Regions from separate parts of the Micromonospora sp. B006 genome, predicted to be linked through region 2. Evidence: predicted binding sites of a transcription regulator. Region 2 holds the regulator's gene; the other holds the start of a gene.

Region 1 (14,359 bases), 610 kb from region 2:
CGGACGACGAGTGACGGTCGTCCGGCCCGGCCGGTCTCCTTCGGCGTCCCCTCGCTGACCAGACCGGCGCCGGCCAGGTCCGCGGTCAGCGCGCCGATGGTGCTGCGGTTGAGCCCGAGCGCGGTGGTCAGCTCGGCGCGGGTGGTGGCCCCGTGAACGTGTACGTAGCGGAGCAATGCGCCCAGGTTCTGCCGACGGATCTCGTCCTGACTGGGGCCCGCGCGCATTGCCACTGCCATGTGTTTCCGTGCCCCTGCTCAGCGGTTGCCGGTGGCGGCGGCCCGCCGACGCGACAGCGCGTCGATGGTCGCCGCGGCGAGCAGCACCACGCCGGTGACCACGTACTTGACGCCCGAGCTGTATCCCATCAGTCCCATACCGTTGTCGATGACCGCGACCACCGCGCCCCCGAGCACGGCGTCGAGGACCCGGCCCTTGCCGCCGAAGAGGCTGGTGCCGCCGATCACCGCCGCGCCGACGGCGTAGAGCAGTACGTTACTGCCCCCGGTGTTGGGGTCGACCGAGTTGCCCCTGCTGGCGGCCACGATGCCACCGATGGCGGCCATCGAGGAGCAGATGACGAAGACGGAGATACGAATCCGGTCGACGTTGATGCCGGCCCGGCGGGCCGCCTCGGCGTTGCCGCCGACCGCGTAGATGTGCCGTCCGTAGCTGGTGCGCTGGAGCACGAACGTCCAGACGATCAGCAGCACCGCGATGATCGGCACCACGATCGGCACGCCCTTGAGCGAGGTGATCAGGACGTTGCGGCTGCGCTCCAGGTTGAGCACGTAGACCGCCACGCCGAGGATCACGGCCAGGCCGGCGATCCGCGCGCCGACCACCGTGAGCGGGTCGGTGAGCAGGCCACGGGCGGCCCGGTTGCGGTACCGGAGCAACTGCACTGCCGCGTACCCGGCGACGGCCACCGCGGCGAGCGCCCAGCCCAGCGCGGGGGAGAGGTTGCGGTTGGCGATCGCGACGAGCACGTCGTCGCGGATCGCGATGTTGGCGCCCTCGTCCATCAGCGTCAGCACGACACCCTGGAAGGCGAGGAACCCGGCGAGCGTCACCACGAAGGACGGGATGCCGACCTTGGCGACCAGCAGGCCCAGCACGGTGCCGATCACCAGACCGGTGACGACGGCGGCGAGCACCGCCACGTACCAGGGGTAGCCGAGCACTGTGACGACGTTGGCCAGGATCGCGGCACAGACGCCGCTGGCGAAGCCGGCGGAGAGGTCGATCTCGCCGAGCAGCAGGACGAAGACCAGGCCCATGGCGATGAGCGTGACCGCCGCGCCCTGGGTGAACAGGTTCGCCAGGTTGCCGGCGGTGAAGAACGACGGGCGGGCGATCGAGAAGCCCACCGCCAGCGCCACGAGCATCACCACCGCGGGGAGCGCGCCGATGTCGCCGCCGCGTACCCGGCGCCAGTAGTTGTTCACGTGGCTGTTCAGGGTCGGTGTCGGCGCGACGCCGGCCGGGCCTTCCTTCTTCACGACGATGGCGGTCATCGGATGGCTCCTGGGGTGGTGTCGGCGGGCGCGGCGCCGTTGCCGCCCGGCTCGCCGGTGAGGCCGAGGCTGCCGGATCGACCGGCGGTGATCAGCTCGACCACCTGCGAGTGGGTGATGTCGGTGGTCTTCACCTGGGCGACCATCTGGCCGAGGTAGAGCGCGGCGATCCGGTCGGAGACGGCGAAGACGTCGTTCATGTTGTGCGAGATGAGCACCACGGCGAGGCCGTTGTCGGCCAGCCGGCGCACCAGTTCCAGCACCTGGGCGGTCTGCGCGACGCCGAGCGCGGCGGTCGGCTCGTCCAGGATGACCAGCCGGCTGTTCCAGAGCACGGCCTTGGCGATGGCGACGGTCTGCCGCTGGCCGCCGGAGAGGCTGGCCACGTGCTGGCGCAGCGACTTCACGGTGCGCACGCTCAGACCGGCGAGCGTCTCGGCGGCCATCTGCTCCATGGTCGGCTCGTCGAGCACGATGCCGCTGCGCTTCTCCCGGCCGAGGAACATGTTCTGCACGATGTCGAGGTTGTCGCAGAGCGCGAGGTCCTGGTAGACGACCTCGATGCCGAGCGCGGCGGCGTCGCGCGGGCTGTTGATGCTCACCGGCCGGCCGTCGAAGAGGAACTCGCCGGCGTCGGTGGGGTGGATACCGCTGATGCACTTGACCAGGGTCGACTTGCCGGCGCCGTTGTCGCCGACGAGCGCGGTCACCTCGCCGGGGTGCGCGGTGAAGGCGACGTCACGCAGCACCTGGACGGGACCGAAGCTCTTGTCGATCCCGCGTAGCTCCAGCAGGGGGGTTGCGGACACGGGGTTCTCCTTTGGGCGGAGGGAGGTCTCGGATCCCGTCCGGCGCCGCCTGAGGCGGGTGGGTCAGCTCACGCCGGCGTCGGTGCAGAGCTTCGCGAAGGCACCGGTGCAGAGCTCTTCCTTGGTGACGTAGCCGTCGGCCACAACGTCCTTGACGTTGTCCTTGAAGATGGCCTTGGGCTCCAGCAGCACGGCCGGCACGTCCCGGTTGCCCTCCGGGTCCTTGACCGTCTGGCCGGTGTCCTTCCGCTCACCCTTGGCGAGGGCGATGGCCAGGTCGGCGGCGGCGTCCGCCTCCTTCTTGACCGCCTTGTAGACGGTCATGCACTGGTCACCGGCGAGGATGTTCTGCAGGCCCTCCTTGGTGGCGTCCTGACCGGTCACCGGGACCTTGCCGTTGAGCTTGTTCTTCTTCAGCACCGAGATGGCCGCGTTGCCGAGACCGTCGTTGGCGGCGAGCACGCCGTCGATCTTGCCGCCGGCCTTGGTCATCTGCTGCTCGAAGATCGTGGCGGCCTGCGCGTTGTCCCACGCCGGTACCGGGTCGTCGGCGACCTTGGTGTACTCCTTCGAGTCGAACTTCGGCTTGAGCACCGAGTCGTACCCGTTCTTGAACAGGGTGGCGTTGTTGTCCGTCGGCGAGCCGTTGAGGTACGAGATCGACGGGTTCTTGACGCCCTTGTCGGTCAGGCACTTGCTCAGGCCCTCGCCCTGGAGCTTGCCGACCGCCTCGTTGTCGAAGCTGACGTAGTACTGGGCGGAGCCGCCCAGGGTCAGCCGGTCGTAGTCGATGGTCGCCACGCCCTGCGACTTGGCCTTGTCGAGCACGGCCTTGCCGGTGCCGGAGTCCAGGTTGACGATCATCAGGACGTTGACGCCGCTGGTGATCATCTGGTCGGCGATGGTCTGGAACGCGGTCTTGTCGTTCTGCGCGTTCTGGATGTCGGACTCGACGCCCGCCGCGTCGAACGCCGCCTTGAGGTACTTGCGGTCCGCGCCCTCCCAGCGGGCGGAGGACTTGCTGTCCGGCAGGATCACGCCGATCTTCGGCTTCTTGGCGTTGGAGCCGCCGGCCTCGTCGGAAGAACCGCCGTTGTCACCACAGGCGGCCATGCTGCCGGTCGCGAGAAGACCGACGGCCGCGAAGGTGAGGAAGCCCTTGCGCATGTGCAGGGTCCTTTCGGAGGTGGGGGAGTGGTGATGTTTTGTTGTGTCCGGCAACGTATTCCTCACCTCCCATGGGCCGCAAGACTGCCGAGGTCAGAAGTTTGTTGGCGGCGGTAACAATTCAGCAACGCGGTTGTCACCCGCGAGACACCGCCGGGCGGGCGCGCTCCGGGAACGCTCCCACACGTACCGTCACGAGGCCCGTCAGGCGGCGGCGATCGATGCCGTGGCCGCCCCGGTGAGCGTCACCAGATCCGTCGGCGTGAGCTGCACCTGCAAGCCCCGGCGGCCCGCCGAGACGTACACCGTCGGGTGCGCCAGCGCCGAGGAGTCGACGACTGTCGGTAGCCGCTTGCGCTGGCCCAGCGGGCTGATCCCGCCCCGCACGTACCCGGTCGCCCGCTCGGCCACCGCCCGGTCCGCCATTGCCGCCCGCTTGCCGCCCACCGCGGCGGCGAGCGCCTTCAGGTCCAGCTCGCCGGTCACCGGCACCACCGCCACTGTCAACCCGCCGTCGACCTCGGTGACGAGCGACTTGAACACGCGGTCCGGCGCCACGCCCAGCGCCGCGGCGACCAGCGCGCCGTAGTTCGGCGCGTCCGGCGAGACGTCGTAGGTGTGGGTGCTGTGGGCGATCTTCCGCTTGCTCAGCAACGCGATCGCCGGAGTGCCAGGGCCCGCCACCGGATCAAGCTAGCCCGGTCGCCGGCCGGCCGCGAGCCGAAACCGCGGTCAGCCGCCGGCCGGGACCGGCCGGCAGACGAGCACCGTGGGGTCGCCCGCGACCCGGGTCAGCACCAGGTCGGCCGCCGCGTCACCGGAGAGTCGCAGGTCGCGACGCAGCTTCTCCGGCTCCAGCGCCGAGCCGCGCTTGCGGATCTCGACCCGGCCGACCCGGCGCTCCCGCAGCAGGGCGCGCAGCCGCTTCAGCGAGAACGGCAGCACGTCGGTGATCTCCAGGCAGCGGGCGAACGGGGTGGGCCGGGCCTCGTCGGCGTACAGGTAGGCGATCGACGGGTCGGCGAGCGTGGCGTCGAGGTCCGTGGCCAGCTCGGCGACCAGGTGCGCGCGCACCACGGCCGGGTCCGGGTCGTACAGGAACCGCCGGACCGGCCCCACCGGCGCCTCGGCCGCTCCGGTGCCGGTGAGGTGATAGGAAGGGACCCTTTTACTACCGGAGGCGTTAAGAAGGGGCCCTTCCTTCTCGCGCAGCAGTGTGGCGCGGCGGGGGACGCCGGCCAGCTCGCCGCACCACAGCGCCGCCTCCACCAGGTCGCCGTCCACGCTCACCCACTCCGCCTCGGCGCCGGCCGGGATCAGCGCGTGGTCCAGCCCCGGCGCCACCTTCACCACGGTGCGCGGCACCCGCGCGGCCAGGCCGGTGACGAAGTCCCACGGCGGTGAGTAGGCCCTCGGGTCGAAGACGCGCCGCCCGGTGCCGGCCCGCCGCCGCGCCGGATCGCAGAACGCGCCGTCGACCCGGCTCACGTCGAACGCCGTGGCGTCGCCGCACTCGACGGTCACCAGTTCCGCCAGCCCGGCGGCCCCGGCGTTCGCGGCGGCCATCGCGGCGGTGAGCGGGTCGGCCTCCACCGCGTACACCCGGATTCCGGCGCGGGCGGCGGCGAGCGCGTCGGCGCCCAGGCCGCAACCCAGGTCGGCCAGGGTGGTCACGCCCGCGGCGCGCAGCCGCGCGGCCCGCCGGTCGGCGACCACCCCCCGGGTGGCCTGCTCCAGCCCGGGCCGGGTGAGGAACATCCCGGCGGCGGCCGCGCCGAACTTGCCGACCGCGCGGCGGCGCAGCTCCGCCTGGGTCAGCGCGGCGGCGGCGAGGTCGCCCGGAATCCCGGCCGAGCGCAGCGCGGCGGCCGCCGCCAGCGGGTCGCCGCCGGCCACCCGAGCGGCCGCGGCGAGCGCGGCCGACCCCTCGGGGGTACGCAGCGCGGCGAGCTGGTCGAGATCCACGCGCCCATTGTCCCGGCCCGGTTCCGGCGCGACACGGAGGGCGACGCGTTGGCACTCTCCTTGACGGAGTGCTAGCCGAGGAATAACCTGCGATTAGCACTCTCACCCTGAGGGTGCCAACGCCCGGGCCCTGTGCCCGGGGGTTGAGCGCCAGGCGGACCGGCACCCGCGACGACGGCCCCGCCCGGTGGCATGTGGCAGATTGACGCTGGTCGGCACGCCGGCCGGCAACGACACCAAGTACCCGGGAGGGTATGCCCGTGACTACCGCGACCAAGGTTGCGATCAAGCCGCTCGAGGACCGCATCGTGGTCCAGGCGAACGAGGCCGAGACCACCACCGCCTCGGGCATCGTGATCCCCGACACCGCCAAGGAGAAGCCGCAGGAGGGCACCGTCCTCGCTGTCGGCCCGGGCCGGATCGACGACAAGGGCAACCGCGTGCCGATCGACGTGAAGGTCGGCGACACCGTCCTCTACTCGAAGTACGGCGGCACCGAGGTCAAGTACGCCGGCGAGGAGTACCTGGTGCTCTCCGCCCGCGACGTCCTCGCGGTCATCGAGAAGTAAGCAACCGATCAGTGTCGTTGCCCCGGTCCGGCTCGCCGGGCCGGGGCAACGTCGCTTCGAAGGGATACTGATGGCGAAGATCCTCAGCTTCTCGGACGATGCCCGGCACCTGCTGGAGCACGGTGTCAACGCCCTCGCGGACACGGTCAAGGTCACCCTCGGCCCGCGCGGGCGCAACGTCGTCCTGGACAAGAAGTTCGGTGTGCCCACGATCACCAACGACGGCGTGACCATCGCCAAGGAGATCGAGCTCACCAACCCGTACGAGAACCTCGGCGCGCAGCTGGTCAAGGAGGTGGCGACCAAGACCAACGACGTCGCCGGCGACGGGACCACCACCGCCACCGTGCTGGCCCAGGCCATGGTCCGCGAGGGCCTGCGCAACGTGGCCGCCGGCACCAACCCGACCGGCCTGAAGCGGGGCATCGACGCGGCGGCCGCCAAGGTCTCCGAGGCGCTGCTCGGCAAGGCCGTCGAGGTGGCCAGCAAGGAGTCGATCGCGCACGTCGCGACCGTCTCCGCGCAGGACGCCGCCATCGGTGAGCTGATCGCCGAGGCGATGGAGAAGGTCGGCCGCGACGGCGTCATCACCGTCGAGGAGGGCTCCGCGCTCGTCACCGAGCTGGAGGTGACCGAAGGGCTCCAGTTCGACAAGGGCTTCATCTCGCCGAACTTCGTCACCGACCTGGAGGCGCAGGAGGCGGTCCTGGAGGACCCGTACATCCTGATCACCACCCAGAAGATCTCGGCGATCGAGGAGCTGCTGCCGCTGCTGGAGAAGGTCCTCCAGGACAACAAGCCGCTGCTCATCGTCGCCGAGGACGTCGAGGGTCAGGCCCTTTCCACGCTCGTGGTCAACGCGCTGCGCAAGACCGTCAAGGTCTGCGCGGTCAAGGCCCCCGGCTTCGGCGACCGCCGCAAGGCGATGCTCCAGGACATGGCGATCCTGACCGGCGCCGAGCTGGTCGCCCCGGAGCTGGGCTACAAGCTCGACCAGGTCGGCCTGGAGGTGCTCGGCACCGCCCGCCGCGTCGTGGTCGACAAGGAGAACACCACGGTCGTCGACGGTGGCGGGCAGGCCTCCGAGGTCGCCGACCGGGTCGCCCAGATCCGCAAGGAGATCGAGGCCTCCGACTCGGAGTGGGACCGGGAGAAGCTGGCCGAGCGGCTGGCGAAGCTCTCCGGCGGCATCGCCGTGATCAAGGTCGGCGCGGCCACCGAGGTCGAGATGAAGGAGCGCAAGCACCGCATCGAGGACGCCATCGCCGCGACCAAGGCCGCGGTCGAGGAGGGTACGGTCCCGGGTGGCGGCGCCGCGCTGGCCCAGATCCTGCCGGCGCTCGACGACGACCTGGGCTTCACCGGTGACGAGAAGGTCGGCGTCTCGATCGTGCGCAAGGCGCTCGTCGAGCCGCTGCGCTGGATCGCCCAGAACGCCGGCCACGACGGCTACGTGGTGGTGCAGAAGGTCGTCGGCAAGGACTGGGGCCACGGCCTCGACGCCGCCACCGGCGAGTACGTCGACCTGGCCAAGTCCGGCATCATCGACCCGGTGAAGGTGACCCGCAACGCGGTCAGCAACGCCGCCTCGATCGCCGGCCTGCTGCTCACCACCGAGAGCCTCGTGGTGGAGAAGCCGGCCGAGCCGGAGTCGGCCGGCGCCGGTGGCCACGGCCACTCGCACGGTCACGGCCACCAGCACGGCCCGGGCTTCTGACCCGAGGAGTACGGCTCGACGTCAGGGCACACCGCCGACCCGGTGGTGTGCCCTGACGGCTTTCCCGGGCCGGGTCCCCTTACGGAACGCTGACGGAATTGGCAGCCGTCCCCGCGGGTCGACCAGACTGGATGCCGTGAGCACCCTCTCCCGCCGCCGCGCGGCGCTGGCCGGTGTCGTCGCCGCCGTGGTGGCGCTCGGCGCCGCCGAACCCGTTGCGGTCCTGACCGGCCCCCGGTCGGCTCCGCTCGTCGCCGTCGGCGGACTCGTCGTCGACCTGGTGCCCGAGCCGCTCAAGCAGTTCGCCATCAGCGTCTTCGGCACGTACGACAAGATCGCGCTGCTGATCGGGACGGCGCTGCTGCTGGCCGCCTTCGGGGCGCTGCTCGGCCTGGCGGCGGTCCGGCGGCTGGCGATCGGCCTGGCCGGCATCGCCGCGTTCGCCGCGCTCGGTGTCGCCGCCGCGCTGACCCGGGCCGGCGCTGACGCGTTCGACGCGCTGCCCTCCCTGGTCGGCGGCGGACTCGGCGCGCTGACGCTCTGGGCCTTCGTGGCCGGCCCGCTGAGCGCCGAACCGGCGCACCGGAAGCGACCGGGGCGCTACCGGTCTGACGCCGTGCGACGCGACCGGGCCGGGACCGGCCCGGCGGAGCGCGACGGGGCCGCTTCGGCGGACAGCGAGCCGCCGTCCGCGTCGCCCCCGCCGTCCGCCCCGCCGCCGGCGGTCGCCGCGCTGGCCCGGGAGGGGGAGACGCCGGGCGGCTGGGAGCCGGCCCGGCCCGACGACGCGGAGTCGCGACGACGGTTCCTGCGTGGCGCCGGGCTGCTCACCGGCGCGGCTGCGGTGGCCGGGCTGGGCGGGCACTGGCTGGCCGGCCGGCGCGGCGTGTCGACGGCCCGGGACGCGGTGACGCTGCACGCCCCGGCCGCGCCCGCCCCACCGCTGCCGGCCGGAGCCGACCTGTCGCTGTCCCGGCTCGCGCCGTACGTCACGCCGAACCGGGAGTTCTACCGGATCGACACCGCGCTGGTGGTGCCGCAGGTGGACCCGGTCACCTGGCGGCTGCGCATCCACGGGCGGGTCCGCAACCCGATCGAGCTGAGCTTCGACGACCTGCTCGCCCGTCCGATGGTCGAGCGTTACGTGACGCTCGCCTGCGTCTCCAACGAGGTGGGCGGCGACCTGATCGGCAACGCGCGCTGGCTAGGCGTACCGATCAGGGAACTGCTCGACGAGGCCGACCCGGAGGACGGCGCGGACCAGGTGGTCGGCCGGGCCGTCGACGGCTGGACCTGCGGCACGCCCACCTCGGTGCTGCGCGACGGGCGGGACGCGCTGCTCGCGGTCGGCATGAACGGCGAGCCGCTGCCGATCCGGCACGGCTTCCCGGTGCGGATGGTGGTGCCCGGCCTCTACGGGTACGTCTCGGCCTGCAAGTGGCTCACCGAGCTGGAGCTGACCAGCTTCGCCGACTTCGACGCGTACTGGGTGCCGCGCGGCTGGTCCGCGCAGGGGCCGATCAAGACGCAGTCCCGGATCGACACGCCCCGGCCTCGCAGCCGTCCCGCCGCGGGTCCGGTGACTGTCGCAGGTGTGGCGTGGGCGCAGCACCGCGGCATCCGGCGCGTCGAGGTACGTGTCGACGGCGGCCCGTGGCAGGAGGCGACGCTGGCCCCGGCGGTGTCGGCGGACACCTGGGTGCAGTGGTCCTGGCGGTGGGACGCCACGCCGGGCGAGCACACGCTGCAGGTGCGGGCGACGGACACGACCGGCGAGACCCAGACGGAACAGCGGGCCCCGGTCGCCCCCGACGGCGCAACGGGATGGCACACAGTGCGAGTCACGATCACCTGACCACCGCCCAGGCTTGATCAACACCAGTTCCCCGAAATGGTGGCATCAGAGGCTCCACGATATGACCACTTCGCCGAGCCGGTGTTGATCAAGCGGGGGCGGGACGGGCCCGACGCGACGACGCCGCGCCCCGGAATCGGGGCGCGGCGTCGGAAATCAGTGGACCGGGTCAGGCGACCTTGCGCTGGTCCGGCACGGCGGTGTTGTGCGGACGGCCGAGGCGGGCCTCCAGCCGGGCGATGTCCACCCGGGTCTGCCGGCGGTCGGCCAGGTCCTCCCAGCCGAGCGCGAGCAGCCGCAGCCGCTCGGACTCGCTGAACCCGCCCCAGACGCCGTACGGCTCGCGGACGGAGAGCGCGTGCGCGGCGCACTCGGCGCGTACCGGGCAGGCGCGGCAGACGGACTTGGCGCCCATCTCACGGCGCATCCGGGAGGAGCCGCGCTCGCCGTCCGGGTGGAAGAACTGCGCGCTGTCGCGGCCACGGCAGGCCCCGAGCCGCTGCCAGTCCCAGAGCTCGTCGATCGGTCCAGGCAGCCTACGTACGTTCGACATCAGCACCCCTCCTCCCGCGCGGCACCGCGGAGAATGTTCGTGGCCAGCTACCGGGCGGCGGTCCGCGCGGGATGCCGGTTCCGGATGAACCCCTCGGTACCCGAGCCGTCCCCGCCTCACACATCTGTGATCGAAAACCTCGGACAGTCAGCGGCATATGCCCCATCTGTCGGAAAAGTTCGGATGATTGCCCGGAACCCCCTCCCGAGCCCACCTCCGCATGGTCTGCTCTGAGTCGGAGAGGAGCCCACTGTGCGTAGTGTTCTTGTGTGCGTTCGGACACCATTGGCGGCCCAGCATCTGACCTCCGCCGCGGCGCGGCTCGGGCTGTCCGGCGTCGTCCGGACGGCAGTCTCCGATCCGGAGGTGATGTTGCGGCTCGCCGAGCGTCCGGTGGACGTGGTGCTCGCCGACACCGCCCTGACCCGGCCGGACAGCGCCGGTTTCGTGCGCCGGGTGCTGGCCCGCGCGCCGCAGGCGGCGGTGCTGCTGCTCGGCGCTGAGGAGTCGGAGTCGGCGGCGGCCACCATCAGCGCCGGCGCTCGCGGGCTGATCCAGAACGCCGACCACGACCTGACCAGCGCTGTGGCCAAGGCGCTGCTGCTGCTCTCCGCCCCCGGGCGGAGCAACCGGCACCGGGTGGCGGACACCGCCCGGGACGCGGCCGCTGTCGGCGGACCGGCCCGGTCGGCGGGGCGTACCCAGGGTGGACCCGGCTGGCCGGCGGCGGCGCCGGTGGATGCCGCGGGCCTGCCCACGGTGGTGCCTGTGCAACGGGGTGAGGACGCGGAGGACCCGGCGGCGGCGGACGCGGCGGAGGCGCCCCGGCCGGGTGCCGCCCAGCGCGCGGCGCGGACGCCGCGCGGCGCGGTCGGGCTGACCGAGCGGGAGCTTCAGGTGCTGCTCGGCATGGCCGAGGGCAAGAGCAACGCGGAGATCGGGCGGGAGCTGTTCGTCTCCGAGGACACGGTCAAGACGCACGCCCGGCGGTTGTTCCGCAAGCTCGGCGCGCGGGACCGGGCGCACGCCGTGGCGGCCGGGTTCCGGGCCGGCCTGGTGGCCTGACGAACCGGCTGTCGGCGCTCAGCTCTCGCTGGACTCGTCGGTGCCCTCGGTGAGCGTGTCGTGCACGCCGTCCGCGTAGCCCCGGGCGTAGTCCCAGCTCACGTAATGGTCCGGGTCCGGGTCGTAGGCCGGCTCGTGCACCCGGGGACGCCCCGAGTTGAGCAGGTGGCGCAGGTTGCCGCGCAGCAGGTCCCAGTCGAAGTAGTGCGGCTCGCGGCAGTCCTCGCACTCGATCACCAGGCCGCGCACCCCGATCGGCTGGAGCAGCGCCTGGTAGATCTCCAGGTCGGCGAGATCCTCCAGCACGTCCTGGCGCTCGACGTCGGTCAGCGGGTCGAGCGCGTCGTCGTCGCCGGGATCGTGCAGACCGGCAGCCGGATCGGCGGGATCGCCGTTGAACGGGTCGATGGGCTCGTCGTGCACCCTCTCACCGTAGACCCCGGGCCGCCGGAAAGCCCGCCCCAGCCCGCGCTGTGGCCCGGCCTACCCCCGGGCCCGCCGCTGCCCGGACGCGAACCGGCCAGTGGGTACGATGAGGCGACGCGCCGTCACCAGGCGCCCGCCGGTGCCCGCGCGCGCCGCCTCGCTGCAGCCCGATCGACCAGCTCAGGGGAGCAATCGTGGAGAATTCGCCCAGCACCGAGATCCCGGCCGGCACCGACGGTGGGGAGTTGGGTGGCCATCTGCCCGAGCTGCCGGCCGGTTCGGCCCGGGTGGTACCGCTCGGGTTGACCTTCGACGACGTGCTCCTGCAGCCGGGCGAGTCGGACGTCGTACCCAGCCGCGTCAACACCCGCACCCGCCTCACCCGCAACATCGAGCTGACCGTGCCGCTGCTGTCCAGCGCGATGGACACGGTCACCGAGGCGCGGATGGCGATCGCCATGGCCCGCCAGGGCGGCATCGGCGTGCTGCACCGCAACCTCTCGGTGGAGGACCAGGCGCTCCAGGTCGACCTGGTCAAGCGCTCCGAATCCGGCATGATCACCAACCCGGTGACCGCCAGCCCGGACGACACGCTGCGCGAGGTCGACGCGCTCTGCGGTCGCTACCGGATCTCCGGCGTGCCGGTCGTGGACGGGCAGGGCCAGTTGGTCGGCATCGTCACCAACCGCGACATGCGCTTCGTCTCCGACCCGGCCACGCCGGTGCGCGAGATCATGACCCGCACGCCGCTGATCACCGCCCCGGTCGGCGTGAGCAAGGACGACGCGCTCGGCCTGCTGCGCCAGCACAAGATCGAGAAGCTGCCGATCGTGGACGCGGGCGGCAAGCTGCGCGGCCTGATCACGGTGAAGGACTTCACCAAGAGCGAGCAGTACCCGAACGCCACCAAGGACGACGCGGGCCGGCTCCGGGTCGCCGCCGCGGTGGGCGTGGGTGAGGACGGCTACAAGCGGGCCCGCGCGCTCGTCGACGCCGGTGTGGACGTGGTCATCGTGGACACCGCGCACGGCCACCAGCGCGCCGTGCTGGAGATGGTCGCCCGGCTCAAGCGGGACGTGACCATCGACATCGTGGGCGGCAACATCGCCACGTACGCGGGCGCGAAGGCGCTTGTCGAGGCCGGCGCGGACGGCGTGAAGGTGGGCGTCGGCCCGGGCGCCATCTGCACCACCCGGATCGTGGCCGGAGTCGGCGTACCGCAGATCACCGCGATCATGGAGGCGGCCCGCGCCGCCCGCCCGGCCGGCGTGCCGGTGATCGGCGACGGCGGCATCCAATACTCGGGCGACATCGCCAAGGCGCTCGTCGCGGGCGCCGACACGGTGATGCTCGGCAGCCTGCTGGCCGGCTGCGAGGAGAGCCCCGGCGAGCTGATCTTCATCAACGGCAAGCAGTACAAGGCGTACCGGGGGATGGGCTCGCTCGGCGCGATGCAGTCGCGCGGCCAGGGCAAGTCCTACTCCAAGGACCGCTACTTCCAGCAGGACGTGCTCGCCGAGGACAAGCTTGTCCCGGAGGGCGTCGAGGGCCAGGTGCCCTACCGGGGGCCGCTGTCCGCGGTCGCCCACCAGCTCATCGGCGGCCTGCGCGCCGCGATGGGGTACGTGGGCGCGGAGAGCATCCCGGAGCTGCACCGGCGTGGCCAGCTCATCCGGATCACCGCGGCCGGGCTCAAGGAGAGCCACCCGCACGACATCCAGATGACCGTCGAGGCGCCCAACTACCACTCCCGCTGACCCACCACCCCCAACCACCTGGAGTCCCCCATGCGTGACGTGGTCGAGATCGGGCTGGGCAAGACCGCGCAGCGCGGCTACCACCTGGACGACATCGCCATCGTGCCGAGCCGCCGCACCCGGGACGTCGACGACGTCTCCACCGCGTGGCAGCTCGACGCGTACCAGTTCGGCATCCCCTGCGTCGGCCACCCCTCGGACGCGACCATGAGCCCCGCCTCGGCGGTCCGGCTGGGCCAGCTCGGCGGCCTCGGGGTGCTCAACGTCGAGGGCCTCTGGACCCGGTACGAGAACCCGGCCAAGGTGCTGGAGGAGCTTGCCGGTCTCGGCGAGGACGCGCGGGCGACCAAGCGCCTCCAGGAGGTCTACGCCGAGCCGATCCGGCCCGACCTGATCGCCGAGCGGGTACGCGAGCTGCGCGAGGGCGGCGGCACGGTGGCGGTGCGGGTCTCCCCGCAGCACACCCTGGCGCTGGCCCCGGTGATCCTCGACGCGGGTGTGGACATCCTGGTCATCCAGGGCACGCTCGTCTCGGCCGAGCACGTCTCCACCACCGACGAGCCGCTGAACCTCAAGGAGTTCATCGCCGACCTGGACCTGCCGGTCGTCGTCGGCGGCTGCACCGACTACAAGACCGCGCTGCACCTGATGCGTACCGGCGCGGCCGGCGTGATCGTGGGCATCGGCGGCGACGACTGGTCGACCACCGAGTCGGTGCTCGGCATCCGGGTGCCGATGGCCACCGCCATCGCCGACGCCGCCGCGGCCCGCCGCGACTACCTGGACGAGACCGGCGGCCGGTACGTGCACCTGATCGCCGACGGCGACATGCAGACCTCCGGCGACATCGCCAAGGCGCTCGGCTGCGGCGCGGACGCGGTGATGCTGGGCGAGCCGCTCTCGCTCTGCGCGGAGGCGCCGGCCGGTGGCGCCTGGTGGCACTCCGCGGCCAGCCACCC
Region 2 (14,359 bases):
TCCTGCTCGCGGTGACCGCCCTGTACGTCCGCATGGTGCTGCGGCAGGAGGACGAATGATGAAGAAGATCGCCCTCAACGGCGCGGGTCTGCTGGTCGCGCTCTTCGCCGCGTTCCCGGTCTACTGGATGGTGGCGACCTCGCTGAAGCCCAACCGGGAGATCTTCTCGTCCACGCCCCGGCCGGTGCCGGCGGAGCCGACCCTGGAGCACTACCGGGAGATCCTCACCGGCAACCTGATCCCGGGCGTGACGTTCACCGACTTCTTCCTCAACAGCGTGCTTGTCGCGGCGGCCACCGTGCTGCTGAGCGGGCTGGTCGCGCTGCTCGCCGCGACCGCCGTGGCCCGGTTCCGGTTCAAGCTGCGCACCACGTTCCTGATCATGCTGCTGGTGGTGCAGATGATCCCGCTGGAGGCGCTCGTCATCCCGCTGTTCCTGATGATCCAGCGGCTCGGCCTCTACAACACGCTGCCCAGCCTGATCCTCACGTACCTCGGCTTCTCGCTGCCGTTCGCGGTCTGGATGCTGCGCGGCTTCGTCGCCGCGGTGCCGAAGGAACTGGAGGAGGCCGCCGCCATCGACGGCGCCAGCCGGGCCCAGACGTTCCGCAAGGTGCTGTTCCCGCTCGTCGCGCCCGGCCTGGTCGCCACCAGCATCTTCTCGTTCATCACCGCCTGGAACGAGCTGATCTTCGCGCTGACCTTCATCAACGACCAGCAGAAGTACACGCTGCCGGTGGCGATGACGTTCTTCTTCGGCCGGGACGACACCGCCTGGGGCTCGGTCATGGCCGCGTCCACGCTGTTCACCCTGCCGGTGATCATCTTCTTCCTGCTGGTGCAGCGCCGGATGGTCTCCGGCCTGGTCGCCGGCGCGGTGAAGGGCTGAGGGAGGGCGGCCGGTCAGGCCGCGAACACCTCGGCGCGCACGTCGGTGGCCGGATCGCCCTTCACCCGGGCCCAGGAGCCCTGCTCGGCCGTCCACTCCAGGCTCCCGAAGCGGACCCGCTTCACGCCGTGGTCGTCGGCGTGCGAGACCAGCCAGTGCGCGTACCGCCAGCCGTTGCGGTCGTCGCCCGCCGGCACCGTGAGCGCGGTCAGGTCGGTCGCCGTGGCCAGCCGGGGCAGCCCCCAGTCCAGCGACAGGCTCTCCAGCACGGCGCTGGCGGCAGCCGGCCCGCGCATCGTCGGCGGCGAGCTCACCGTGCAGGCCACCGCGCCGGTCGCGTGGCCGAGCAACGCGCGGGTCAGGACCTCCGACTCGTCGGCCCACTTCTCGTACGCCTCGGGGAAGGCCGACCGCTGCACCCGCTGGGCGGCGTCGGTGACCCGCATCCGCTCCCAGCCCTTCACCTTCTTCAGCGCGGCGTAGAACTTGTTCGCCGCGTAGCGCGGGTCCTGGACCTGCTCCGGGGTGCCCCAGCCCTGACTCGGGCGCTGCTGGAACAGGCCGAGCGAGTCGCGGTCGCCGTGCGCGATGTTGCGCAGGTGCGACTCCTGGTACGCGGTCGCCAGCGCCACCACCACCGCCCGCTCGGGCATCCGGCGCTGCATCCCGATGGCCGCGATGGTCGCCGCGTTCGCCATCTGGTCGGCGCCGAGCACCACCTCGCCGTCGGCCTGCACCGTGCAGGTCCGGCTGGCCAGGGGGAGCCGCAGGTGCTCCCCGAACTGCTTGGTCACGACATAGACCGCGAGCAGGGCCAGTACGCACACCGCAACACCAGATGCCACGATCGCCGCTCGCGTCCGCACCCGCACCCCCTGTCCCGACAGTCCGCCAAGCGTACGTCGGCCCCGCGCCCGCGCCTCTCGTCCGAGTGGCCGTCCCGTCGCCACGTGACCAGCCACGCCCTGCCGCCGGGCGGGGCCCGCCGCCACCGAAGGCGTCGAGCCGGGCCCCGCCGCGCACCTCAGTCCCCGGCGGGCACCCAGGCGGCGGGCCGCTTCTCCCGGAACGCCATGACGCCCTCACGTCCTTCGTCGGAGAGGAAGTACCCCGTGGACAGCGCCGCCAACTCGGCGATCTCGGCCCGCAGGTCCGTGGCGGCGGGCCGGCGCAGCAGCTCCTTCGCCCCGGCCAGCGCCCCCGGCGCGCCCTTGACGAGCGAGGCGCAGTAGCGCTCGACTGCGGCGTCCAGCTCGTCGGCCGGCACCGCGGCGGTGACCAGGCCGACCTCGGCGGCGCGGCGGCCGTCGAACGTGTCGCCGGTCAGGTACAGCTCGGCGGCGGCCCGCTGGTCCAGCCGGGGCAGCACGGTCGCCGAGATCACCGCCGGGATCACCCCGATCCGGACCTCGGTGAACGCGAACGTCGCCTCCTGCGCGCAGATCGCCAGGTCGGCGGCGGCGATCAGGCCCAGCCCGCCGGCCCGGGCCGGCCCGGCCACCTTCGCGACCACCGGCTTCGGGCACTCCCGCACCGCCACCAGCACGTCGCCGAGCATCCCGGCGGGCACCGTCCCGCTGGCGTACGCCGCGGCGGTCTCCTTCAGGTCGGCGCCGGAGCAGAAGACCGGGCCGGTGTGGTCGAGCACGATCGCGCGTACCGCGTCGTCGGCGACCGCGTCGGCCAGCCCGGCAAGCAGCTGGGTCATCAGGGGCGTGGAGAGCGCGTTGCGGTTGTGCGGGCTGTCCAGGGTGAGGGTGGTCACCCCACGGGCCGTGGCGACTCGCACGAGAGCGTCCGGAGAGGTCATGCCGGGCACACTAGTGGCCATGCCCGGCGTCCTTCCAGAAGGCGAACCCGTCCCGCGCGACGGATCGCTGCCCGCCACCGCCCGTCGCACCGTCGGCGCGCGCGGCTTCGGCGTGTACGTGCACGTGCCGTTCTGTGCCTCCCGGTGCGGTTACTGCGACTTCAACACGTACACCGCCGCCGAGCTGGGCGGCGGGGCGAGCCGGGAGACGTACGCCGACTCCGTGCTGGCCGAGCTGGCGCTGGCCGCCCGGGTGCTGGGCGACTCGCCGCCGCAGCGGGTCGACACCGTCTTCGTCGGCGGCGGCACGCCGACCCTGCTGCCCGCCGACGACCTGGCCCGCATCCTGGACGGCATCGACCGCGTCTGGGGGCTGGCCGCCGACGCCGAGGTGACCACCGAGGCCAACCCCGAGTCGGTGACCCCGGAGTCGCTCAAGACGCTGCGGGCCGCCGGCTACACCCGGATCTCGCTGGGCATGCAGTCCGCCGCGCCCGGGGTGCTCGCGGTGCTCGACCGGCGGCACAGCGCGGGCCGGGCCACCGCCGCCGCGCTGGAGGCGCGCGACGCCGGGTTCGAGCACGTGAACCTGGACCTGATCTACGGCACGCCGGGGGAGACGGCCGAGGACTTCGCCGCCTCGCTGGCCCAGGTGGTCGACGCCGGGGTGGACCACGTCAGCGCGTACGCCCTGATCGTGGAGGACGGCACCCGGCTGGCCGCGCGGATGCGCCGGGGCGAGCTGCCGTACCCCTCCGACGACGTGGCGGCGGACCGCTACCTGGCCGCGGAGGCGGCGCTCGGCGCGGCCGGCTTCTCCTGGTACGAGGTGTCGAACTGGGCCCGCTCGGCGGCGGCCCGGTGCCGGCACAACCTGCTCTACTGGACCGGCGCCGACTGGTGGGGCCTGGGCCCGGGGGCGCACAGCCACGTCGGTGGCGTGCGCTGGTGGAACGTCAAGCACCCGAGCGCGTACGCGGCGCGGCTGGCCGAGGGCGCCTCGCCGGCGCTGGCCCGGGAAGTGCTCAGCCCGGACGAACAGCACATGGAGGACGTGATGCTGCGGGTGCGGCTCGCCTCCGGCCTGCCACTGGACGTGCTGGACGAGCCCGGTCGGGCGGGCGCCGAGCGGGCCCGGGAAGCCGGGCTGCTCGACGCCGGGGCGTACGCGCGGGGGCTCGTGGTGCTGACGCTGCGCGGACGGCTGCTGGCCGACGCGGTGGTACGCGACCTGCTGCCGTGACCGGGGCCGGTCGGCCGCCCCCTCGGCCGACCGGCGATGTCACTTGCTGAAGCTGTAGCTCATCGGGTAGCGGTAGAGCACGCCCTCGTTGGCCTTGATCCCGCCGATGATCCCGAAGATCAGCGGCACCAGCCAGACCAGCATCGGGATGAAGAACAGGATCCCGCAGGTGACGAACGTGAGCACCCAGGCCAGCACGCCGGCGATGGCCCAGGTGATCTGGAAGTTCAGCGCCGCCACGGAGTGGGCGCGGACGGTCGGCGACTGCTGACCACGGGTCATCAGCGCGATCAGCGGGGCGACCCAGCCGAGCAGGCCGCCGCCGACGATGACACCGGCGGCGCCACCGAAGTGCGCGACGAGCGCCCAGGTCTTCTCGTCGTTGTTGGCGTACCCGGCCGAGCCGTAGCCGCCACCGCCGGGATAGCCGCCACCGGCGGGGTAACCGGCGCCGTAGCCCGGCGTGCCGCCCGGCGGGGGGTAACCACCAGGGGGCGGGTAGTCGCCCGGCGGGGGTTGCCCGCCCGGAGGCGGGTAGCCGCCCGGGGGCGGATAGTCACCGGGCGGGGGATACCCGCCCGCGCCCGGCGCGCCGGACAGTGGAGCGGTGGGCGGCTCGCCGGAGCCGTAGGGCGCCGACGGGTCGGGCTGGGGGCCGGAGTCCCCTGCTCCGGGAGGGCGAGGAGGTTCAGTCATGCCGTCACGGTAGGGCCACCGGGCAAGCGGCACCAGAGCGACACAGACCCAGCGTGACCGGCTGTTCGGTCTGGCTTGGCCCATGGTGTGGTGGGCCGCACCGCAGGTCCGTCGGGCGATCATCGCATCGGTGGGGGTGCCGACGTAGACTGGCACTCGCTACAGTCGAGTGCCAGCCGCCCGGCGGATGCCGCGTGCCGGCCCGGCCGAGGTGTGTCAGGAGGTGGGGACATGGGTCTCGACGACCGCAAACTCGCCGTGCTGCGCGCGATCGTCGAGGACTACGTCGCCACGCAGGAACCGGTGGGCAGCAAGGCCCTGGTCGAGCGGCACCAGCTCGGCGTCTCCCCGGCGACAGTGCGCAACGACATGGCGGTGCTGGAGGAAGAGGGCTACATCCGGCAGCCGCACACCAGCGCCGGCCGGGTGCCCACCGACCGCGGCTACCGCCTCTTCGTGGACCGGCTCTCCCGGGTCAAGCCGCTCAGCCCGGCCGAGCGGCGGGCCATCGAGCGCTTCCTGGTCGGCGCGGTCGACCTCGACGACGTGGTGCACCGCACGGTCCGGCTGCTCGCCCAGCTCACCCGGCAGGTCGCCGTGGTGCAGTACCCGAGCCTGGCCCGGTCCAAGGTGCGTCACCTGGAACTGGTGCCGATCTCCACCACCCGGCTGATGGTCGTCATGATCGCCGACACCGGCCGGGTCGAGCAGCGGCTCGTCGAGCTGCCCGCCCCGGTTCCCGCCGACGACGTGACCGACCTGCGCCGGCTGGTGAACGAGAAGCTCGTCGGCAGCCAGCTCTCCGAGACGCCGCCGCTGGTGCAGGCGCTGGTGGACGAGTCCGCGCCGCATCTGCGCCCGGCCATGACCACGCTCTCCACGGTGCTGCTGGAGACGCTCGTGGAACGGCACGAGGAGCGCCTCGCGCTGGCCGGGCAGGCCAACCTCACCCGGGGCGGCCTGCTCGACTTCCAGGGCTCGCTGCGGCCGATCCTGGAGGCGCTCGAAGAAGAGGTCGTGCTGCTCAAACTGATCGGCGAGACGGAGCCGAGCACCACCCGCGTGCTGATCGGCGACGAGAACGAGTTCGACAACCTGCGGGCCGCCTCGGTGGTCAGCACCGGCTACGGACCGGGCAGCACGATCGTCGGTGGGCTCGGCGTGCTCGGGCCGACCCGGATGGACTACCCCGGCAATATCGCCATGGTGAGGGCCGTGGCACGCTACGTGGGCGAACTGCTGGCCCAGAACTGACCAGTCAGGGCCGACGGCCGGTTGCGGCCGACGACCGGAGCGACGCGAGACGAACATGAGGACACCTAACGCAGTGGCCAGGGACTACTACGGCATTCTCGGCGTGAGCCGGGACGCCTCCGACGACGAGATCAAGCGCGCCTACCGCAAGCTGGCGCGGCAGTACCACCCGGACGTCAATCCGGACCCGGAGGCCCAGGAGAAGTTCAAGGACATCAACGCCGCGTACGAGGTCCTCTCGGACGACCGGAAACGGCAGATCGTCGACCTCGGCGGCGACCCGCTCGCCCCCGGCGGCGGTGGCATGGGCGGCCCGGGCGGGCCCGGCGGCGCCGGTCCGTTCGTCGGCTTCCAGGACATCATGGACGCGTTCTTCGGCGGCGCGGCGGGCGGCAGCCGGGGTCCCCGGCCGCGCACCCGGCCCGGCGCGGACGCGATCCTGCGCCTGGAACTGGACCTCAACGAGACCGCGTTCGGCGTCGAGGCGCCGATCACCGTCGACACCGCGGTGCTCTGCACCACCTGCTCCGGCGCCGGCACGGCCGCCGGCACCCACCTGGCCACCTGCGAGGCGTGCGGTGGCCGGGGCGAGGTGCAGTCGGTGCAGCGCACGTTCCTCGGCCAGGTGGTCTCCGCCCGGCCGTGCACCGTCTGCCAGGGCTACGGCACCACCATCCCGCACCCCTGCCCGACCTGCGCCGGTGAGGGCCGGGTGCGTACCCGCCGCTCGCTGACCGTCAAGATCCCGGCCGGCGTCGAGGACGGCATGCGGATCCGCCTGGCCCAGCAGGGCGAGGTCGGCCCCGGTGGTGGCACCGCCGGCGACCTCTACGTGGAGATCCACGAGCGGCCGCACGACGTCTACTCCCGCAAGGGCGACGACCTGCACTGCCGGGTCACCGTGCCGATGACCGCCGCCGCGCTCGGCACGCGGCTGACCATCAAGACGCTCGACAGCGAGGAAGCTGTCGACGTCAAGCCCGGCACCCAGCCCGGCAGCACGCTGCGGCTGCGCGCCCGGGGCGTACCGCACCTGCGCGGCACCGGCCGGGGCGACCTCTACGTGCACCTCGACGTGCGTACCCCGACAAAGCTCGACGCCGACCAGGAGCGGATGCTGCGCGACTTCGCCAAGACCCGCGGCGAGGAGGTCGCCGAGCTGAGCAAGCAGGGCGGCTTCTTCTCCCGGATGCGCGACGCGTTCAACGGGCACGCCTGAGGTGTCCGCCCCGCTGTTCCTGGTCGATGCGCTGCCCACCGGTGACACGCTGACGCTGGACGGCCCGGAGGGCCATCACGCGGCCACCGTGCAGCGGCTGCGTGCCGGTGAGGAACTGCTGCTCGCCGACGGCCGGGGCGGCACCGCCGCCGCGGTGGTCACCGCCGTCGGCCGGGGCACGCTCGACCTGCGCGTCACCAGCCGGGGGTACGCGGACGCGCCCGTCCCCCGGCTGGTCGTGGTGCAGGGCATCGCCAAGGGTGACCGGGGTGAACTCGCCGTGCAGGCGATGACCGAGGTCGGGGTGGACGAGATCGTGCCCTGGGCGGCGTCCCGTTCGGTGGCGCAGTGGCGCGGCGACCGGGGCGTACGGGCCCGCCAGAAGTGGGTGGCCACCGCCCGGGAGGCCGCCAAGCAGGCCCGCCGCCCGTGGCTGCCGGTGGTGGCCGGCGCCCCGGACGAGTCCACCGCGACTGTGGCCCGCCGGATCGCCGGCGCGGCCGCCGCGTTCGTGCTGCACGAGGGCGCGCAGGACCGCCTGACCACAGTGGATCTGCCGACGGCCGGGGAGATCGTCCTGGTGGTGGGCCCGGAGGGCGGCATCGCCGACCACGAGCTGGCCACGTTCGCCGAGGCGGGCGCCCGCACGGTCCGCCTGGGCCCGTCAGTCCTGCGCACGTCCACAGCAGGCGTGGCCGCCCTCACAGTCCTGGCCACCCGCCTGACCCACTGGTAAGCCTCCCTTTCCCGTGCGCGCCGACGCTTCTATAGGTGGGCCGGTTCCGGGTGGTTGGTATCGGTAGGGTTCGACGTCGGTGATCTATGAGTGACTCATGCAAGATCTGGCCGCTGTGAGTTGGTGTGCCGTGGCGTCGACTTGTCCTCGTGGGTTGCCGGCGTCGGCCCGGCCCACCTTGTTGGCCTGATCAGAAGCCTGTCCGCGACGGGGGTGTGCAGCCCGTGTCGCGTGACTCATCACAGATGTGCCGCTGGGTGATCGTCTCCCGGGCCGACGCCGTCCGAACGTCGTCCCGTGCAAGGGAGAACCGTCCGTGTTTCCTATCCTGGCAGAACGTCTGGCCGAGCGTGTCGACGCGGTCATCGGTGTGGACACCCATACCGATACGCACACCGCCGTGGTGCTCACCGCGGTCGGCACCGTGCTGGCGGAGATCACCGTGCCGGCCACCAACGACGGCGCCGCTGTCCTGCTGGCCTGGGCCCAGCAGCAGAGCAGCACGCTCGGAACGGGCCGGCGGGCCTGGGCCCTGGACGGCGCTCGTTGTCACGGTGTCGGTCTGCTGCGCGTCCTGCGCGCCGCGGACGAGTACGTCCTGGAAGCACCTAAACCCGCTGCCGGACGCCGCCGTCGAGGCGGCAAGTCCGACACGCTGGACGCCGTGCACGCCGCTCGTGGCGTGCTGGCCGCCGATCACGTCGCCACACCCCGCGCCGACGGCGACCGGGAAGCCCTGCGCCTGCTGCACGTCTGCCGCCGCCACTACAGCGACACCCGCACCGCCACCATCAACCTGTTCAAATCGGTGATCCTCACCGCCGACGACGACCTACGCACACAGATGCGAGGACTGAGCACCCTGCGGCAGGTCCAGCACGCCACCACCCTCACCACCACCAGCGGCAGCGGCAGCGGTCTCGACCGGCTGCGCCGCACTCACCTGGCAGCCCTCGCCGAGCAGATCCTCACCCTCGACCGGCTCCTGAAAGCCAACCTCGCCGAGATCCGCACCCTGGTCGACAAACTCTGCCCCACCCTGCTCGACCAACCCGGCATCGGCCCCGTCACCGCCGCGATCGCGCTGACCGCCTGGTCACACCCCGGCCGATTCCGCAACGAAGCCGCCTTCGCCTCACTCGCCGGCGTCAGCCCCGTCCCCGCCAGCTCCGGCCGCATCACCCGCCACCGCCTCAACCGAGGCGGCGACCGCACCCTCAACGCCGCCCTGCACACCATCGCCAAAACCCGCCAACGATGCCACCAGCCCACCAAGGACTACACCAACCGCCGCACCACAGAAGGCCACACCCCAGCCGAAATCACCCGCAGCCTCAAACGCTACATAGCCCGCCAAATCTGGCGCACCCTCGAAGCCACCACTTGACAGCAACCTTCACAGATCTTGCAGTTTCGGTCCGCGCTGCGTCCCTTTTGCGTTGCTTCTTCGGGGCCGAAAGTGCAAGATCGCGGGGGTGAGTGGGGTCAGGAGCGGAGGTAGGAGGCGCCGTTCAGGTCGATGATGGTGCCTGACGCCCACTCGGCCTCGGGGCTCGCCAGCCAGTGCACCGCCGCGGCGATCTCCTCCGGCCGGGCCACCCGGTGGAACGGGGACTGCGCGCGTACCGCCTCGCCCCGCTCGCTCTTCAGGTGCTCGTTGGTCATGTCGGTCTCGACGAAGCCGGGCGCCACGCACGCCACGGCGATGCCGTACGGGGCCAGGGCCACCGCGAGCGACTGGGCCATCGCGTTCATCCCGGCCTTGCTGGCCCCGTACGCCGGGTTGGCCGGCTCGCCCCGGAACGCGCCCCGGGACGAGACGTTGACGATCCGGCCCCCACGGTCGCGCATGTGCTGCGCGGCGCACCAGGCCGCGTTCGCCGCGCCGACCAGGTTGGTGTCGAGCACCTCCCGCCACCGCGCCCGCCACTGCTCGTAGCTGCTCTCGAAGACCGGGTGCGGGGGATCGGCCGGCCCGAACACGCCCGCGTTGTTGACCAGCACGTCGAGGCCGCCGAGCCGCTGGGCCGCCTCGTCCACCATGGCGCGTACGGCGTCGGGGTCGGCCAGGTCGGCGCGGACCACGACGTGCCCGTCGCCCGGCAGTTCGGCGCGCAGCCGCTCGGCCAGCTCGGCCGAGTCCCGGTGGTGGATCGCCACCCGGTCTCCACCTGCGGCGAACGCCCTCGCCACCGCCCGCCCGATGCCCCGCGAGGCCCCCGTCACCAGCACTGCCCGTCCCGACATGGCGGCCATCCTGCCGCACCGGCTCAAGGTGTTAAGAAGGGCCCCTTCCCATGCCGGAGGCGTTAAGCGGGGGCCCCTCCTTACACTGCTGCGATGGACTGCCTGTTCTGCCGGATCGTCGCCGGGGAGATCCCGGCCACCATCGTCCGCGAGACCGCCACCACCCTCGCCTTCCGGGACATCGACCCGAAGGCGCCCACCCACGTGCTGGTGATCCCGAAGGAGCACTACGTGGACGTGGCCACGCTGGCCCAGGGCGCGCCCGAGCTGGCCGGTGAGGTGCTCCAGACCGCAGCCGTGGTGGCCGAGGAGGAGGGCCTGACCGTCGACGGGTTCCGGCTCATGTTCAACACCGGGCCGTACGGCGGCCAGGAGGTCTTCCACGTGCACGCCCACCTGCTCGGCGGCGCGCCGCTCGGACCGATGCTCTGCCGATGACCGACGTCCCGGACCGGCTCGGCCGGATGGTGCGCCAGGCGCAGGCCACCGGGCGCATCCCGGCGGTGTCGGCCGCCCTGCACCGCGCCGACCGGCCGCTCTGGACCTGCGCCGTGGGCGCCACCGGCAACGACACCGCGCTCGGGCCGGAGACGGTGTTCCGGATCGGCTCGGTCACCAAGACCTTCACGGCGGCGCTGGTCATGCAGTGCCGAGACGACGGCCTGCTCGACCTGGACGACCCGGTCGGGCGGCACCTCGACCTGCCCGCGCACGGCGAGCTGACCGTACGCCGGCTGCTGTCGCACACCGCCGGCCTGCAACGCGAGCCCCACGGCGACGTGTGGGACAGCCTGCGCGCCCCGGCCGTCGAGGAGTTGCTGGCCGACCTGGCCCGGGTCGAGCGGGTGCTGCCCACCGGGCGGCGCTTCCACTACTCCAACCTCGGCATGGCGCTCCTGGGCGAGATGGCCGCCCGGCTCCGGGGCGGCACCTGGGCCGAGGTGCTGGCCGACCGGGTCCTCGCCCCGCTCGGGCTGACCGCCACCTACACGCACCCGACCGAGCGCGCCGCGACCGGGTTCCTGGTCGACGCGTACTCCGACGAGGCCCGCCCGGAGCCACCCGCCGACTTCGGCGCGGTGGCGCCGGCCGCGCAGCTGTGGAGCACCGCGCCGGACATGGCCCGCTGGGCCGCGTTCCTGGCCGACCCGGCGGCGCTCGACCCGGACGGCACGGTGCTCGCCGCAGCCACCGTCGAGGAGATGCGCTGGCCGCTGACCACCACCGACGAGTCGCTCTGGGCGGCCGGCTTCGGTCTCGGGCTGATCCTGGTCCCGCAGCCGGAGCGGGTGACCCACGTGGGGCACGACGGCGCGATGCCCGGATTCCTGGCCGCCGTCTACGGGCGGCGCGGCGGGCAGGGCACCGCCGCGGCGATGGGCGCCGCGGTGCTCGGCTCGTCCGGCACCGGCGTGGAGGTGTTCGACCTGGCGCACCGGCTGCTCGCCACCGCCGTCGAGCACGACCCGGCGGAAATCGAGCCGTGGCGTCCCGGCCCGCCCGCCCCGGCGCACCTGCGCGGCATGCTGGGCCGCTGGTGGGGCGAGGGTTTCGAGTACGTCTTCTCCTGGCACGACGGGACTCTGCGGGCCCGGGGCGCGGACGACCCGGCCGGGAAGCCGCCCGCGGTGTTCGCGCCGCTGCCGGACCGGCCGGACGTGTTCCGCACGGTCTCCGGACGCGAGGTGGGGGAGCTGCTGCGGCTGACGCGCGACGAGCGCGGCGTGGTGGTCCGGATGCACTGGGCGACCTACCGCTTCACCCGCCGCCAGGAGACCTTCGACGGGTACGACTTCCGCGCCGGTGACTGATCGCCGGGCGCCGGAAATGGGCGCGGTGTGCGCGGTGCCGACCCGATACGATGGGAGGTAACCGTACGCCGCGCCAGCAGGGCCCGGCACCGAGAAGCGGAGAGCAGGTGGCGCAGGGCCCGACGGCCCGACCTATGACCGGCACCCCACCTCCCGGCACGCCGCGCGTGCAGACCAGGATCACGGTCCCCGACCAGAAGATCATGGTGAACCTGCTCGGCGCGGGCGACGAGATCCTGCGACTCGTCGAACGCTCGGTCAACAGCGACGTCCACGTGCGCGGCAACGAGATCACCATCACCGGCGCGCCCGCCGACAACGCCCTCGCCGAGCGTCTCTTCAGTGAACTCCTCGAACTGATCGAGAAAGGCGAGACCCTGACCACAGACGCCGTACGGCGTACCGTCGGCATGCTCGAGCAGGGCGGCGCCGAGCGGCCCGCCGAGGTCCTGACGCTCAACATCCTCTCCCGGCGCGGCCGCACCATCCGTCCCAAGACGCTCGGGCAGAAGAAGTACGTCGACGCGATCGACGCGCACACCATCGTCTTCGGCATCGGCCCGGCCGGTACCGGCAAGACCTACCTGGCCATGGCGAAGGCCGTGCAGGCGCTCCAGGCCAAGCAGGTCAACCGGATCATCCTGACCCGGCCGGCGGTCGAGGCGGGGGAGCGGCTCGGCTTCCTGCCCGGCACCCTGAACGAGAAGATCGACCCGTATCTGCGCCCGCTCTACGACGCGCTGCACGACATGCTCGACCCGGAGACCATCCCGAAGCTGATGGCCGCCGGGACGATCGAGGTCGCGCCGCTGGCATACATGCGCGGGCGGGCCCAGCCGTACGACGCCCGGGTGCTGACCCCGGAGGGCTTCCGGCCGTTCGGCTCGCTCCAGGTCGGCGACCTGGTCATCGGCTCGGACGGGACGCCCACGCCGGTGATCGGCATCTACCCCCAGGGGCCGAAGCAGACCTACCGGGTCACCACGCAGGACGGCGCGTCCACGCTCTGCTGCGGCGAGCACCTGTGGACCGTCGCCACGCCGGACGACAAGCGGCGTGGGCGCCGGCGCACGATCGAGACGCAGGAGATGATCGGCAAGGAGTGGCGAGGCCACACCCGTCGCTACGAACTCCCGCTCGTCGCGCCGGTGCAGATGGAGCCGCGGGCGGTTCCGCTCGACCCGTACGCGCTCGGGCTGCTGCTCGGCGACGGCGCGATCTCGTCCCGCGCCACGCCGGCCTTCTGCACCGCCGACCCGGAGCTGGCGACCGCGCTGGAGGAGGCGCTCGTCGACATCCAACTGGTCCGCAAGGGTGACTACGACTACGTCCTCCGGCACGTCAACGGGCACCGCGGCGGCGTGATCGTGGCGAACCCGGTGACGGTGGCCGTCCGCGAACTGGGGCTGGCCGGGGCCACCTCGGCCACGAAGTTCGTCCCCGAGGTCTACAAGAACAACAGCGTCGGCGTCCGGCTGGCGGTCCTGCAAGGGCTGCTGGACACCGACGGCGGGCCGGTCACCCAGGCCGGGCGCACGTGCCGTGTGCAGTACTCGACCACTTCCCCCCGCTTGTGCGACGACGTGGTCCACCTGGTCGAGTCGCTCGGAGGGGTGGCCACGGCGCGGGTTCGTCCGGCCGAGGGACGCAAGCCCGGCCTGGCGAAGGGCCGGCCGGTTCCGTACCGGTCCGACGCCTACGTGGTGGAGATCCGGCTACCCGCCGGTGTCGCGCCGTTCCGCCTTTCGCGTAAGCGCCGGCTCTACGACGAGCACGGCGGTGGCCGGCCGATGCGGTTCATCGACTCAATCGTCCCGACCGGGGTGCGGGAGACGATGTGCATCCAGGTCGCGGCGGAGGACTCGCTCTACGTCACCGACGACTTCCTGTTGACCCACAACACCCTCAACGACGCGTTCATCATCCTCGACGAGGCGCAGAACACCACGCCCGAGCAGATGAAGATGTTCCTCACCCGGCTCGGCTTCGGCTCCAAGATCGTCGTCACCGGTGACGTCACCCAGGTGGACCTTCCCGGCGGGACGACCAGCGGCCTGCGGGTGGTCCGGGAGATCCTGAACAACGTCGAGGACGTGCACTTCGCCCAGCTCTCCAGCTCCGACGTGGTCCGCCACAAGCTGGTGGGTGAGATCGTCGACGCGTACGCCCGCTGGGACGCCGAGCGGGAGAACCAGCAGGCCCAGAGCGTGCACGCCGTACCCGGGCGGACCGCCCAGGGCGGCCGGGCCGGCCGGCGCCGCTGACCACCGGCGGAAGCCGTCACACCACCAGAGGAAGACAGTTGTCCATCGAGATCGCCAACGAGTCGGGTGTCGAGGTCGACACCGACGCCGTGCTCGCCGTCGCGCGGCACGCCCTCGACGAGATGGGGGTCAACCCCCTCGCCGAGCTGTCCGTGCTGCTCGTCGACATCGAGTACATGACGGAGCTGAA

The links. Region 2 encodes HrcA, which represses chaperone genes, less so after heat shock. Its sites were predicted from a motif close to GGTTNGCACNCTCNNNNNGAGNGTGCNAACC; they were not measured.
Region 1: a site for HrcA is predicted at 5,550-5,580, ahead of groES (co-chaperone GroES). Genes of this name have one in related genera too.

The regions. Positions count from the first base shown of each region.
Region 1 covers NZ_CP030865.1:4,908,927-4,923,285, reverse strand. The annotation lists gene MicB006_RS22060 (ROK family protein) at 1-227, opposite strand, end outside; gene MicB006_RS22055 (sugar ABC transporter permease) at 258-1,517, opposite strand; gene MicB006_RS22050 (ATP-binding cassette domain-containing protein) at 1,514-2,326, opposite strand; gene MicB006_RS22045 (sugar ABC transporter substrate-binding protein) at 2,390-3,493, opposite strand; gene ybaK (Cys-tRNA(Pro) deacylase) at 3,698-4,177, opposite strand; gene MicB006_RS22035 (methyltransferase domain-containing protein) at 4,226-5,458, opposite strand; gene groES (co-chaperone GroES) at 5,713-6,027, shown strand; gene groL (chaperonin GroEL) at 6,098-7,744, shown strand; gene MicB006_RS22020 (sulfite oxidase) at 7,881-9,599, shown strand; gene MicB006_RS22015 (WhiB family transcriptional regulator) at 9,769-10,152, opposite strand; gene MicB006_RS22010 (response regulator transcription factor) at 10,405-11,217, shown strand; gene MicB006_RS22005 (DUF5319 domain-containing protein) at 11,236-11,640, opposite strand; gene guaB (IMP dehydrogenase) at 11,838-13,400, shown strand; gene MicB006_RS21995 (GuaB3 family IMP dehydrogenase-related protein) at 13,431-14,359, shown strand, end outside.
Region 2 covers NZ_CP030865.1:4,295,511-4,309,869, reverse strand. The annotation lists gene MicB006_RS19265 (carbohydrate ABC transporter permease) at 1-59, shown strand, start outside; gene MicB006_RS19260 (carbohydrate ABC transporter permease) at 56-889, shown strand; gene MicB006_RS19255 (hypothetical protein) at 904-1,761, opposite strand; gene MicB006_RS19250 (enoyl-CoA hydratase-related protein) at 1,914-2,699, opposite strand; gene hemW (radical SAM family heme chaperone HemW) at 2,719-3,942, shown strand; gene MicB006_RS19240 (DUF4870 domain-containing protein) at 3,982-4,638, opposite strand; gene hrcA (heat-inducible transcriptional repressor HrcA) at 4,870-5,892, shown strand; gene dnaJ (molecular chaperone DnaJ) at 5,966-7,111, shown strand; gene MicB006_RS19225 (16S rRNA (uracil(1498)-N(3))-methyltransferase) at 7,113-7,847, shown strand; gene MicB006_RS19220 (IS110 family transposase) at 8,164-9,234, shown strand; gene MicB006_RS19215 (SDR family NAD(P)-dependent oxidoreductase) at 9,333-10,094, opposite strand; gene MicB006_RS19210 (histidine triad nucleotide-binding protein) at 10,188-10,532, shown strand; gene MicB006_RS19205 (serine hydrolase) at 10,529-11,905, shown strand; partial or broken gene MicB006_RS32395 (PhoH family protein) at 12,040-12,735, shown strand; partial or broken gene MicB006_RS32805 (LAGLIDADG family homing endonuclease) at 12,724-13,542, shown strand; partial or broken gene MicB006_RS32385 (PhoH family protein) at 13,807-14,169, shown strand; gene ybeY (rRNA maturation RNase YbeY) at 14,208-14,359, shown strand, end outside.